DNA from 2 places in the Lactiplantibacillus koreensis genome. Region 1 is predicted to be linked to the other one. Evidence: predicted binding sites of a transcription regulator. Region 1 holds the regulator's gene; the other holds the start of a gene.
The links. The regulator CtsR, encoded in region 1, represses protease genes until heat stress. The targets are predictions, from matches to a motif close to TTGGTCAAAAAAGGTCAAANA.
Positions count from the first base shown of each region.

Region 2: C5Z25_RS11645 (Bax inhibitor-1/YccA family protein) is a predicted target of CtsR. The motif match lies at 2,347-2,367, and genes of this name have one in related genera.

Region 1 covers NZ_CP027190.1:2,120,665-2,128,121, reverse strand. The annotation lists gene C5Z25_RS10240 (ATP-dependent Clp protease ATP-binding subunit) at 81-2,585, opposite strand; gene C5Z25_RS10235 (CtsR family transcriptional regulator) at 2,604-3,071, opposite strand; tRNA gene C5Z25_RS10230 (tRNA-Pro) at 3,343-3,416, opposite strand; tRNA gene C5Z25_RS10225 (tRNA-Pro) at 3,472-3,545, opposite strand; tRNA gene C5Z25_RS10220 (tRNA-Arg) at 3,554-3,627, opposite strand; tRNA gene C5Z25_RS10215 (tRNA-Leu) at 3,637-3,722, opposite strand; tRNA gene C5Z25_RS10210 (tRNA-Gly) at 3,731-3,802, opposite strand; tRNA gene C5Z25_RS10205 (tRNA-Thr) at 3,826-3,898, opposite strand; tRNA gene C5Z25_RS10200 (tRNA-Leu) at 3,902-3,983, opposite strand; gene serS (serine--tRNA ligase) at 4,330-5,607, opposite strand; gene C5Z25_RS10190 (deoxynucleoside kinase) at 5,894-6,529, opposite strand; gene C5Z25_RS10185 (M15 family metallopeptidase) at 6,630-7,379, opposite strand.
Region 2 covers NZ_CP027190.1:2,397,505-2,404,961, reverse strand. The annotation lists partial or broken gene C5Z25_RS11650 (ISL3 family transposase) at 92-1,354, shown strand; gene C5Z25_RS11645 (Bax inhibitor-1/YccA family protein) at 1,420-2,136, opposite strand; gene murC (UDP-N-acetylmuramate--L-alanine ligase) at 2,496-3,806, opposite strand; gene C5Z25_RS11635 (DNA translocase FtsK) at 3,866-6,412, opposite strand; gene ytpR (YtpR family tRNA-binding protein) at 6,444-7,085, opposite strand; gene C5Z25_RS11625 (PepSY domain-containing protein) at 7,253-7,457, shown strand, end outside.

The sequences.
Region 1 (7,457 bases):
GTCTTGAAACGCACCTCAAAATCTGAAATCAAAAAAATAAGCCTAGAACCAAAGTTCCAGACTTACCCTTTATGTTTAGATTAACTTGAAGATACTGTCGAACGGCCATCAGATTTCGGCTGAGTTTTCACATTAACCGTAATTGCCCCTTTATGGGCACCGATTGTAACCTGATCATTCACTTTAATTTCACCAGTTAATAAGGATTCACTTAACCGGTCTTCAATTTCAGTTTGTAAAGCCCGTCGAATTGGACGTGCACCATATTCAGGATCAAAACCAGCTTTCGCAACCACATCAATGGCCGCCGCCGTAATCTTAATCTTAATCCCTTGTTGTGCAACCCGCCCAACAATTTCTTGCGCCATTAACTTGACAATCGCATGTAATTCTTCACGGTTGAGTGAATGGAAGACAATTGTCTCATCAATTCGGTTCAAGAATTCTGGTCGGAAGGCCTTCCGAAGCTCTTCGCGAATCGTAGCTGATACCGCCTGATAATCATTCGCCTTATCAGCTGCACCAAAGCCAACTGATTTTTCATCACGTAGCGTTGTCGCACCTAAGTTTGATGTCATAATCAAGATCGTATTGCGGAAATCAACTTTCCGCCCCTTCGAATCCGTTAAATAACCATCATCCAAGACCTGCAATAAAATATTAAAGACATCTGGATGGGCTTTTTCAACTTCATCAAATAACACGACTGAATAAGGCTTTTGCCGAACTTTTTCGGTTAACTGACCACCTTCATCATAACCAACATAACCAGGGGCCGAACCAATCAAACGACTCGTTGAATACCGTTCCATGTATTCAGACATATCAATTCGAATCATATTATCTTCTGAACCAAACATCGCTTCAGCCAAGGCCTTCGCTAATTCGGTCTTTCCGACCCCAGTAGGGCCTAAGAACATGAAAGACCCAATTGGACGACTTGGATCTTTCAAACCGCTCCGAGCCCGCCGAATCGCACGTGCCACCGCTGAAACTGCTTCTGGTTGACCAACAACCCGTTGATGTAAAATCTTTTCAAGGTTAACCAATCGTTCACTTTCAGTCTTTTGTAACTGTGTCAACGGCACGCCAGTCCATTCAGCCACCACTTGGGCAATATCTTCACCCGTTACTTGTAAGTGATACTTCTGGGATGTGCCATCAGCAACCTCAGCCTGTTGATCAGCCGCTAAAGTCGCTAACCGTTGTTTTAATTTCATTTCACGTTTGCGAATATCGGCAGCTTGTTCAAAGTCTTGATCTTCAATTGCAGCTTCTTTAGCTTGCCGTAGTTTCGTCAACTTATCTTGATTTTTAGATAACTTAGTTGGTTGATCCATTTGGTCAATCCGAACTTTGGCGGCAGCTTCGTCCATTAAATCAATCGCCTTATCCGGTAAGAAACGATCGCTAATGTAGCGATTAGAAAGCTTGACTGCTTGTTCCACTGCCTCATCGGTAATCATGACATGATGATGATCTTCATAGCGTGGCCGCAAACCACTTAAAATCTCAACGGCTTCTGCTGGGGTTGGTTCATTAACCATTACGGTAGCAAAACGTCGTTCTAAGGCTGCATCTGATTCGATATATTTTTGATATTCATTTAAAGTCGTAGCCCCAATGGTTTGAAGTTCACCACGGGCTAAAGCAGGTTTTAAGATGTTAGAAGCATCAATCGCCCCTTCAGCACCCCCGGCCCCAATTAAGGTATGCAATTCATCGATAAATAAAATAACATGCCCATCATTGTAAATTTCGTCGATAACTTTTTTCAAGCGATCTTCAAATTCACCACGATACTTGGTACCCGCTACTAATGAGCCCATATCAAGCATCATAAGACGTTTATCAGCCATATCACTCGGCACATCACCCGCCACAATCTTTTGCGCCAGGCCCTCAGCAATCGCTGTTTTACCAACCCCAGGTTCACCAATTAGAACGGGGTTATTTTTTGTCCGTCGTGACAAGATTTGAATGACCCGTTTGACCTCTTTGGAACGGCCAACGACAGGATCCATTTCCTGTTCACTCGCCAATTGGGTTAAGTCACGGGCTAAGGAATCCAAGGTTGGTGTCCCTTCTGTGGATTTTGCATTCCGAGTTTGCGCATTAGCTTTACGCTTACCCATGGCATCACTGACACCAAGCTTACGCAAGACCACTTTGCGAGTCTGACCTAAATCAAGATTTAGGTTCATTAAAATTCGCGAGGACAAGATACTTTCATCAGAGAGCATCGCTAATAATAGATGTTCCGTGCCAATCTTGTTAGCGCCAAGCCGCTTTGCTTCATCACCAGCAACTGATAAAATCTCTTTAGCTTTCGGCGAATACGGTAAATAGGTGTCTTTACCAACATTGCTTAACGTCCCATAGCCAGTAAACCGCTCAATTTCTTCACGGATATCATCCTCTGTCACGGAATATTGTTGTAAGACCTTGTTAGCAATCCCATTTTTCTCGATGGCCAACGCTAATAATAGATGTTCCGTACCAACTGCTTGATGTTTAAAATACTTAGCCTGCTCTTGCGCTAAGACTAAGACACTTTTGGCACTCGGGGTAAATAGGTTATCCATTGCGATTCCTCGCTTTCTTTAACTTTCATAACGTAAATGATTTAAAATACCAATAATAATTCGCGCCCGTAAGCTATTTTCTAAATCATGATCGTCCACCTTTAAGGTATTCCGATCAGTAGCGACTAGAATTAATTGGGCTTCGCGACGATTTAACACGTCGTCTTCATAAAGACTTTGGACGACCGCGTAGGCGTCACGTTGTGTGATGGAATCCCCAATCACTTGAATCAGGGTGTCCAAAACGTCTGCATCATCGACTAAATTAACCTTTTCAATGCGAATATACCCACCACCACCACGTTTACTTTCAACTAAGTAACCGTTTTGAATGGTAAAACGGGTCTTGATCACATAATTAATCTGGGAGGGAACCACGTTAAACAGATCCGCAATTTCTGACCGTCGAATTTCAACATGCGCCGCGTCCGCCAAAATACTTTTTAAATATTTTTCAATGATATCGGAGATATTTTGACTTTGCATTTGCTTCACCCTTTACATTATCTTTGACTAATATTGACTTTCATTATACGAGGATAATATGAAATTGCAAAGAATTTTACCTAAAGCGCGGCCGCATCGGTTCCCTACGGTTGTTACAGCATAGCACGCCCATCAGTCGCTTTCAATTGATTCGACTGCCAGTTGGTATAGTTGACAGCAAAAAAGGATGAGCACAAAGTCTCATCCTTTTAGGAAACACCAGCTCACTATAATTGATGCCTAATTGACTGGTTATTTACGGTTAATCTAATCGGGAAAACAGGATTTGAACCTGCGACCCCTACGTCCCGAACGTAGTGCTCTACCAAGCTGAGCTACTTCCCGTTAAAAAGTTTAAATAAAAAGCCCTAGTTAAATTAACTAAGACTGTTTTAATCGATCGGGAAAACAGGATTCGAACCTGCGACCCCCTGGTCCCAAACCAGGTGCTCTACCAAGCTGAGCTATTTCCCGATAACTAATGCACCCAGTAGGAGTCGAACCTACAACCTTCTGATTCGTAGTCAGACACTCTATCCAATTGCGCTATGGGTGCAAATTAAAATGCCGAGGACCGGGATCGAACCGGTACGGTTATCACTAACCGCAGGATTTTAAGTCCTGTGCGTCTGCCAATTCCGCCACCCCGGCAAATTAAAAGCGGAAGACGGGATTCGAACCCGCGACCCCCACCATGGCAAGGTGATGTTCTACCACTGAACTACTTCCGCAAAATAAGTATTAAATTGTAAAATGCCGACTAGAGGATTCGAACCTCCGACCTCCTCATTACTAGTGAGATGCTCTGCCAACTGAGCTAAGTCGGCATATGCGGGTGAAGGGACTCGAACCCCCACGTCGTAAGACACTAGAACCTAAATCTAGCGCGTCTGCCAGTTCCGCCACACCCGCATGAAATTAATCATGCCTTGTTGTCGGTACAAGCAGTGCTTACCGGTACGCCATGACAACTATTTAACTTTATCATTCGGTTGAATAATTGTCAACATATTTTTAAATTTAATGGATAAATATACTTTTTAACGCATATTTTTCCGACAAGAAATATTATAGCACTCGAGATAAATCATGGGAACCCCTAATTTTAAAAAAAGTAATTTCCATCGGGTTCAGCTGCCCTAATCACTGCGTCAATCACACTTATACCAGCATTTGATGGCATACAAAAAGACCGCAAAAATTGCGATCTTTTCAGTAGCTTTTATCTCTAAGCACCTTAATACGGTCTCAACGCAACTTAAGCTCGTGCTGTAATCTGCGTCTTACCATGCATATATGGCACTAGTACATCTGGAATAGTGATTGAGCCATCCGCATTTTGATAATTTTCCATGATGGCTGCAACGGTGCGGCCAACTGCTAAGCCACTCCCATTCAACGTATGAACAAATTGGAGCTTACCATCGTCATCACGATATTGAATGTGCGCCCGTCGTGCTTGGAAATCGGTGCAATTAGAACAGCTTGAAATTTCACGATATTTGCTTTGTTCTGGGAACCAGACTTCCAAATCATGCGTCATGGCAGCCGTAAAGCTCATGTCACCCGTCGTTAACGTGATGACATGGTAAGGCAATCCCAATTTTTTCAATAACGATTCCGCATTATTGGTTAGCTTTTCCAATTCATCCCATGAGTCTTCTGGTTTAGTGAATTTCACCATTTCAACTTTATTAAATTGATGTAATCGTATTAACCCCTTCGTGTCACGGCCAGCACTCCCCGCTTCTTCTCGAAAAGCCGGTGATAGTGCGGTGAAGTAAACTGGTAACTTCTCACTTGGAATAATCTCATCGCGATAATAGTTCACTAATGGCACTTCAGCCGTGGGAATAAGGCTTAAATCTTGAGTCTTAATCCGGAAAGCATCATCTTTAAACTTAGGAAATTGTCCCGTTCCATACATGGATTCATCCGTCACCATGTAAGGGGGTAAGATTTCGGTGTAGCCTTCAGCTTCATGCTGATCCAAGAAAAAGTTATAAACAGCCCGTTCAAGTTTGGCACCATCGCCAACATAATATAAGAAGCGACTCCCGGAAACTTTGGCGCCCCGTTCAAAATCTAAGATCCCCAGCGCTTCACCTAATTCCCAATGAGCTTTGGGTTCAAAATCAAATTGACGGGGCGTCCCAATTCGCCGTAATTCGACTGCATCGTCTTCATCTAAACTAATTGGGACATCTGGATGGGGCATATTAGGTAAGTGTGCCGCTAAATCTTGCACCTTAGCCGCAGCTTGCCGTCGGTCTTCATCTAACGCCTTAATTTCAGCGCTCACTTTTTGCATTTCAGCGATTGGCGCACTGGCATCCGCTTTTTGCCGCTTCAACTGTGAGATTTCACCGGAAACTTGATTTCGCGTGGACTTCAATTGTTCACTCTTCAAAATCAAAGCTCGTCGATCAGCGTCAGCCTGAATCAAATCATCAATCTGACTAGCTGCGACCCCGCGGTGCCCAAGCTGTTCCTTAACAAAATCTGGTTGTTGTCGAATCATTTTTACATCTAACATGTTAAAATCCTCCTTGAAAATAATGATAAAAAAACAGTCTTCGCATCCCTAAATTGGGACGAAAAGACTGTTATTCGCGGTACCACCCAAGTTCAGGATGATGCACTCATCCTGCCCTCAATCGGATAACGGCTTAGCCGTGCAGTATTACCTGCCCACTTTGTCGCGTCGGAGTTTCGACTACCGGTTCACACCAACCACCGGTTCTCTGACTGTCTACTTTAAACGCGCCGTGTTTAATATACTGCTATCACTATAAGACATTCCCCACTAAAAGGCAACTGGCTTAGCTTAAGGCCTTCACCCGGTCGTCAATCATTGTTAACACCGTCTGGCGAGCAACAGGATCAGCCACAAAGTCCAATTCGTCCCCGTCAATTTGCATTTTGGGGCTCCGATCGTAATCGGCATACCACTTAGCATAACGAGCATTTAGCGTTTCGTAGTAGTGGTATAAGTCTGGATCTTGATCAATCTGTTCGTAAGAGCGGCCCCGCATTTGGATTCGTTTCAACATCGTTTCAAACGAAATATTGATATGAATCAATAAATCAGGACTTTTTTGATGCTCAGCTTCCGGCAATTCCTGCATCATGTTATCTAATAAAGAATCGTAAATATCAACTTCCGTACTCGTCGCCCGGCCTAAGTCACCGTTTAAATGGAATAACAACGAATCTTCAAAAATTGATCGATCTAAGACATCTAAATCGTTTGTAAAAGCCGACTTGATACTGCCTAATCGTTTATTTAAAAAATAGATTTGGAGTAAAAATGCGTACTTCTTAGGATTCTTATAAAATAATGGCAAAATAGTATTGTCATCGACGGATTCGTAAAACGCAGTTGAATCAAAATGATCCGCAACTAGGTGCGTTAAACTCGTCTTCCCGGCACCAATTGTTCCTGACATTACAAGCATGGGGTTCTCTCCTTTATTCACGTCCGTTTTTAATTAGCTTTCAAAGCAACACTACATATTGTACGCACACCCATGTCAAAATGCAATATCTAGTCAAAAATTACTTGGTCGCACTTTCACGCGCCTGCAATAAAGTCACATATTGTTCCAAGGTTAAGTGATGCTTAACTATAAAGGCCGCACTCGCTTTACCAACATAACGGAAATGCCAGGACTCATAGTCAATGCCCGTCGATTTTTCGCCCGTCTTAGGGAAACGAAGAATCAACCCATAATCGACCGCGTGGTTAATCAACCATTTTTGTCCCGCTGCTTTATCTGATGATGATAACAGTTGGCTACCGTTGGCATTAAACCATTTGGTATTTATAATATCCGCAGCTAATCCGGTCTGATGTTCACTTCCACGTGGTACCGCAACGTATTCTTGGGTCAACTTCAACGCTTGCTTAGCGGTCTTGCCTTGTGACTCATACGTCTTGATCGAGTCATTCCAAACCTGCTTTTGATAAGCCACAGAACGATACCCAGACACAATTGTTGCTGGGTAACCTGCTTTTTTGGCACCATTTAAAAAGGCTGTCATTGGTTTAACGACCGACTGCCGGACGGGAATGCCATTAATTGACCCTTTGGTAAAGGTCAATTCATCATACTTATGCCACTTATTGACCAAAAACAAGTCACTATCAGTCGACTTAACGCCCTTAGGTAACGCCTGAATCAACTTTTGCCGCTTGGTTAAGGTCTTCGTGGTACTTTGACTGGTTGCCGAACTTTTTTGCTTCGTGCCGGTGGCCGAACAGCCACTTAGGATTCCCACTATTGAAACGACTACTAAACTTTTCAAAACACTTTCTCTCAACATATTCACTCGCTGCCTTTCTAATTTAGATTAGCACACTTAACCGGGCACGACCGCATAACA
Region 2 (7,457 bases), 280 kb from region 1:
AGCGACACCATTTTTGTAAAAAAAAGAGGCATACCACCTCTACGTGCTACAATCAAGTCGACGAAAACTAATTGAAAGCGAGAAGATTAATATGTCTCAAGACCAGTCTACAAGAATTCTTCTACAAATTAAAGACCAAAATATAACTAATTTTAAAATTCAAGATAATAGCCGGGATGTTTTACGGATTTACGCAGATCTTTCCTATTCAATTAGTGTTTGCCCACGTTGTGGGCAACACGAAATCGTTCGAAATGGTTTTAAAACAGTTAATATCAGAATTTCCAACATCAGCGAGCGAACGGCATTATTAATTTTACGTAAGCAACGCTTTCTCTGTCAGGCTTGCGGTCATAGCATACTTGCCCAAACCCCTGTAGTGGCCAAGCAGCATCAGCTTTCTCAACATGTTAAGCACCGTATTACTACAGCACTAACAGAAGACCGCACAATGGTCAATATTGCCGCAGAGTATAATGTATCAACTAATACTGTCAGTCGTCAATTAGTTGCTTTGGGGAAACAAACTAGACCAGCCTATGATGGTCTACCAACTACTTTATGCATCGATGAATTCCGTTCTACCGGGAAACAAATGAGTTTCATCGCTATTGATGCACAGAAACACGACCTCATTGCCATTCTTCCAGGACGTAGAACTAAAGAGATTAAGGCATTCTTCTTAAATCATTACTCCTTGAAAAATCGCCAGCAAGTGACCCAGGTTGTGATGGATTTTAACGCAAACTACTACACCATTATGCACAGTATTTTTCCTAACGCCAAAGTTGTCGCCGACAACTTTCATTTAGTTCAAATGGTCTTACGATCCTTAAACCAGACTCGTGTTCAATTGATGAAAAGATTTGCCCCAGACACTCGTGAATACCGCGTGCTTAAGTATTACTGGCGGCTCTATCTCAAAGATTATTCAAAACTTGAAAAAGATAAACCACAATGGTTTTCGCATTTAAAAGACCATCTAACTCAGGAACAACTAATCCTGGAGGGACTGGATCTGAATGAAGAATTTGCGAACACTTATTATTCAGCTCACGAATTAGTCGAGGCCATTCGTAGTCGAAACTATGTCGCATTTATTGAAGCTTTAGGTAGAGTTGAGAACGTTAGTCCTCAGCTCTTACAAACGATTAAGACCTTTATCAAGAATAAGCAATTTATTAAAAACATGACGGAATGTTCACTCTCAAATGGGCCTATTGAGGGTGTTAATCGTAAAATCAAACAAATAAAACGAACAGCTTATGGCTACTGAAACTGGATGAATTTTAATTATAGAATACAGATTGAATTCAAAATAAAAATAAAAAAAAGAGGCCCAATTCGTAAATGAATTGAACCTCAATTTTCCTCATCAACACCGGTTGACAAAGAACCTAATATACAATTAATAACGATTTAATCACGGCTAGATCCAGCAAAGATTTGAACGAAGTATAAGAACAAGTTAACGAAGTCCAAATAAAGTTGTAACGCCCCGGTGACAGCTAACCCAGTTGAAGAAACTTGGTCGCCATATTTAAGGTACATATCACGCATCCGATTGGCATCCCACATGGATAGGCCGGCAAAGATTAAGACCCCAATGTAAGAAAAGACGTAACTAATCATGGCGCTTTGCAAGAACATGTTAACGACCGAAGCAACTAACAAACCAATCAATGCCGCTATTAAGTGCGTCCCTAACTTAGACATATCCCGCTTGCTAGTGGTCCCAATCACGGCCATGGTTGCAAAAACCGCCCCAGCAGCTACGAAAGCCCCAAAAATAGTGGCTTTGGTATAAAGTGCCAACGTAACGGACATTTCAACCCCAAAAACAACGGCAAATAGCATTAATAATGAAAAACTAATTGCCGGATTGCGGGTCGCATTGACTTGAATCCCACCAATCATCGCAAACATGCTGACCATGAAAATAATCAAGAAAATTAACGGATGTTGCCCAAAAGCAGCGTTAATTTGCGTCATGAAGACGTTCATTGCCAAGTATACCGTCACTGCTGAAACTAAAACAGCTAACGTCATGTAACCATACATTTTAGTTAAGAAGCTCCGTAACCCGACTTGCGTGTTAATGGTACTTGGTTGCGGACCATTTTGAAAATTATTCATAGAATCCCTCTTTCGCCTAAAAATTTAACTGTTGATACTTCAAAAGCCTAAGTTTAAGGTACTAATTGCCGTCGTCATCACGGATTGTCACTCACTAATAATCAGTCAGTGACCGACCTGACACTAGTTTTTCAATCACATGACTGCGTCTTAATCTTTCAGACATTGCCAATCAGTCACCTCAACTTTCTTGTCATCTAGTTTATCAGATTAGTCAAAGAAGGTAAAACAGTTAGGTCGATAAAGCTTTAAAATTTTTGTAAAGGTCAACGCAATAATTAAGCGACGCTTAGGACCTAGTCCCAAACGCCGCTTACTCACCGACTGGAATGGTGTCACCATCCCAGTCGGTTTGCTTATTAGCCAATCAATGCTTCATAAGCTTTTTCATATTTTTGAATATCACCAGCGCCCATGAAGACCACAACGGCATCATGATACTGGGTTAAAGCAGACATATCGTCAACGGTCACAATTTCGCCACCATTAGGTAACTTAGCCGCCAAGTCTTTTGATGACACATCCCCGCTCTTTTCACGCGCTGAACTAAAGATGTTCGTCAAAAAGACATGGTCTGCCTGACTTAAACTCGTGGCAAACCCATCCATGAGAGCCTTGGTCCGAGAATAAGTGTGAGGTTGAAAGACCGCTAAAATTTGCTTATCTGGATACTTTTGCCGAGCAGCGTCTAAAGTGGCTTTAATTTCTGATGGATGATGTGCATAATCATCAATCATCATCATATCGCCCACTTTTTTCTCGGAGAACCGCCGCTTGACACCACTAAAACTTAATAGTTCGCGGCGAATTTCATCTAAATCAACTTTTTCAAAGTAAGCCACCGCAATTACGGCCGTGCTATTCAAGACATTATGTTCTCCAAACAACGGAATTTCGAATTCACCCAGTGAGTCACCATGATAAGTCACCTCAAAAGATGACCCCTTCGTTGTCCGCTTAATGTTAACCGCTTGAAAATCATCACGATCCTTGGTGCCATAATAATAAACAGGTGTGTCGACGTCTAGTTGCCGTAAGCTTTCATCGTCGCCCCAAGCAAAAATGCCTTTTTTGACTTGGCTGCCAAACTGTTTAAAGGCAGACTGAACATCCGCCAAATCATGATAATAATCCGGGTGATCAAAATCAACGTTGGTCATAATGGCGTAATCAGGCTGATAAGCGACAAAGTGACGCCGATATTCATCCGCTTCAAATACAAAGAAGCGGGCATCGGGAGTCCCTTTTCCAGTCCCATCACCGATCAAGTAACTAGTTGGGGCAATATTACTCAATACATGGGCTAATAACCCCGTAGTTGATGTCTTACCATGGGTTCCAGCAACCCCAATACTCGTGTAACCAGCCATTAATTTACCTAAAAATTCATGATAGCGATAAACGGGTAACCCCATTGCCCGAGCTTTTTTAATTTCAGGATGGTCATCAGTGAAGGAATTCCCAGCAATAACTGTTAATCCCGCATGAATATTAGCCGCTGAAAATGGCAACATTTTAATTCCAGCCGCCGCTAATCCTTTTTGCGTAAACGTGTATTGTTCAATATCTGAACCTTCAACTTGGAACCCCTTATCATGCAAAATCAAAGCTAATGAACTCATACCGGAGCCCTTAATGCCTACAAAATAATAAACTGTTGCTTTATCCATTGTTATTAATCTCCCATATTTGTTATTCATTAATTAAACCATGAATTGTTAATTTTTATTTATGAGTTAGCTTGTAAGTTAGTTAAATCATCCGCCGTAAAGTAAACATCACGTGGTTTCGATCCTCTAGCTGCCGAAACATAATCGCGTTGCTCTAAGTCATCGATGATATTTGCCGCCCGATTATAGCCCACTGAAAAAGTTCGTTGCAGTTTTGAGGTTGAAACGGTATCTTCCTCGGCTAAATAAGCCAATACTTCAGGCATTAAGTCGTCTTGACTCTTAGCGACTTCTTCATGTTTCGCTAAGTTATCCGGCTGAAATTCATAATGAGGGGCCGCCTGTTCACGGACAAATTGCGCAATATCATCAATTTCACTGTCCACATAAGTCCCTTGTAATCGAATTGGGGTACTTTGCCCATTACCAAGGTACAACATATCGCCACGCCCTAATAAGCGCTCCGCCCCACTCGCATCTAAGATGGTCCGCGAGTCAATCTGACTGGCCACCATAAAGGCAATTCGTGTTGGGATATTATTCTTAATCAAACCAGTTACGACATCCACACTTGGTCGTTGCGTTGCGACTAACAAATGAATCCCCGCTGCTCGGGCCTTTTGCGTAATCCGAGCAATATAATCTTGGACTTCACTAGACGCCACCATCATCAAATCAGCCAATTCATCAATCACAATCACGATATACGGCATTTTAAGGCCATCTTCATGATGGGCCACGGCCATTTCATTGAATTGTTCAATGTTCCGAGCACCGCCAGCCGCTAACTTATCATAACGGTTGTCCATTTCATCAACGACCCATTTTAAGGCCGCTGACGCTGCTTTGGGTTCTGAAATAACTGGGGCAAGTAGATGTGGCACCTTATCATAAGGGGCTAACTCAACTGCTTTTGGATCAATTAGGAGCAACTTAACTTCTTGCGGATTAGCCTTATACAACAATGAAACTAAAATACTGTTAATAAAGACTGATTTCCCCGAACCAGTTGCACCAGCAATTAAGCCGTGTGGCATCTTCCGTAAATCGGTAACTTGCGGTTGCCCAAATAAATCCACACCCAGAGCCACGGTTAAAGGTGACTTACTATCGCGGAATTTATCTGAATTGAGCACTTCTGACAACATAACTGGTCGTGATTTCTTATTGGGAATTTCAATTCCGACCGTATTCCGACCGGGAATTGGCGCTTCAATCCGAATATCTTTCGCCGCTAAGGCCAATTTTAAATCATCATTTAAATTCGTAATTTTGTTAACTTTGACACCACGTGCTAATTTTACTTGGAATTGGGTAACAGTTGGTCCAATCGTCCAATCAACCACATTCGCATCGACGCCAAACGCATCAAGCGATTCATCCAGGGCACTCGCCTTGCCTTCAATCCAATCATCCATTTCGGATTCATCTGGAATGACTGGTGCTTTTAATAAATCTAGTGGTGGCAAATGATACGCCGCTAGTTCTTGCTTAGCTAATACCGGCGCTGCCGAAGTCCCGTTATGGGCCGCGGAGACTGGCGTTACGTCAGCTTCAACACTAGCACTCGTGGAGGCTGGTGTTGTAGTCGTTCGTGGTGTTGACGTTGGTGTTACTGGTGTTGATGCCACTACCGGATGCACGACCCCGACTGGTTGATAAAGGTCTGCTTCGGCCACCGGTGTTGTTGGGGCCGGTTGCTTACTAGGCTCATCTTTAAATAGCGCCAAGTCTGCCTGTGCATTATGCTCTTCCGTCATAATTGCATCGAGCGATAACCCTAATCCATGGGTAGGCTTAGCCGCTGCACTGGTCACATCACTGGTTGGTGCTACCGTCGTGACAGCACTAGTCGCCACGCTTTGCGACGCTGCTACTTCACTAGTAACTGTGATAGCAGTATCAACAGCACTCGCAACCGTCCTACTTGGCATAGCAGATTCAGGCGTAGTGGGCTGCTCAACTTGATCAATTGACTGCACTGTGGTCACTGGTATTGAAACGGCACTATCAGCCGTTGTTGGCAATACTCGATCAGTTAAGTCAATTGGGTGGGTCGGTTCAAAAACAACCGTCGGCGCACTGCTAGCCACGGCTACCGATGCGCTACTTACTGCCGCTACCTGTTCGGGTTCAAAGACCACCGTCGCTGCATAACTAGTTGGTGTCAAAGTTACCGTTGGCGCTGCCGGCGTAACCGGGGCAGCAGCCTGACTCGGTTCAAGCTGTGATGATTCAGTATCAGCCCGCTCAATATCGGTCGCCGTTGCAAACAGTAAATAACTGGTCGCAGCTTTGTGCAAGCTTGCTTCAATCTCCAAGTAATTAGCTTGATCAGTTGGCATGACGCTCCCCATCAAGTGAGCCGTTGGCGCTAATTGGGCTGGCACATGTGACGGATGAAAAATGCCATGCGTTCTTTGCGTAGCAGGTGCCGAACTAGCTGATGTAGCTGGCATCGCTGGCGTTGATGCCGGGGCCGCTGGTGCACTATTCGGTGGCGTATCCACCGGTGGTGTTGGTTCAACGACCGCTGGCGATGGTTGTTTTTTAGTTGTTAGTTGGTGATATTTCCGGTAAAAAGCCGGGCCATCATAATGGGTCATTTTCAATCATCCTATTTAATAGTCTCATCGTTTAAGCAGTAAATAAAGTTTGGGCCCGTTCAAAATCAAACGGTTCGCCAACTTTTTGATAATCAGCCGGTAAAATTAAAGCCCCCGGCCGTTGTGGTGCATCCGGTAATCGAAGTTCCCGTCCAGAAACGATCATCCCGTTACTAGCCACACCCCGTAATTCACCTGGCCAAATAATTAGCCCATCCGGCATCATTGCCCCGACTTTCGCCACGACAACCAAAATATCAGCTTGCATATTTGGTGACCCACTGACAATTTGTAATGGCTGATCCGTACCAATTTGTGTTTTTGTCACTAATAAGTGATCAGATTTTGGATGGTCCGCTGCCGTTTCAACATAACCGACGACGAATTTTGGCGTTGTATCTAAGACCAAGTCGGCCTCAAAATCATTGGCCGTTAATAACGCATTTAATTGTTTAACTTGGGGCGCAGTTAAATGCACTTGACCATTCACTTCTAAAGCGCCCAGGGTCTTTGAAACATCAAAAAAGTTGTAGCCCAGCGTTTCACCCGTAGCAGTATCGCTAATACGGGTCACGTTTTGATGCGTTTCGATTTTTTGATCAGCAGTATCTGGTCGTAAAATGGCGATTAAAGTATCGCCTAACTCGGTTGGATTATAACTTGTAATTAACATTTGAAACCCCTTTACTCTCATTCTAGACATTCATTTTAATATTATAGCCTATTTTGCCTATATCTTACGGATTAATTATGACTTTTATTTGTTTTATCGTCAATCATTGGTATACTAATTCTGAACAAAAAAATCCCGCATTGAGTTGGTCGAAAGGAGCACACAATATGCATAAACAAATTCAATATGGCGGCTTGTTAGCAGTTGGCATGGCAGGGATTGCTGGTGGCTTTTCCGTTAGTGGGCTATTTAAACGCTTACGCCGACCAACCCCTAATCAAATTTTAAGCCAGGTTAAACGCGCTTTTTTAAAGGAAGCCCCGATTGAAGGTTCTTGGATTGAAATGAAAAAAGCCCCTTTACAGAAGTTCG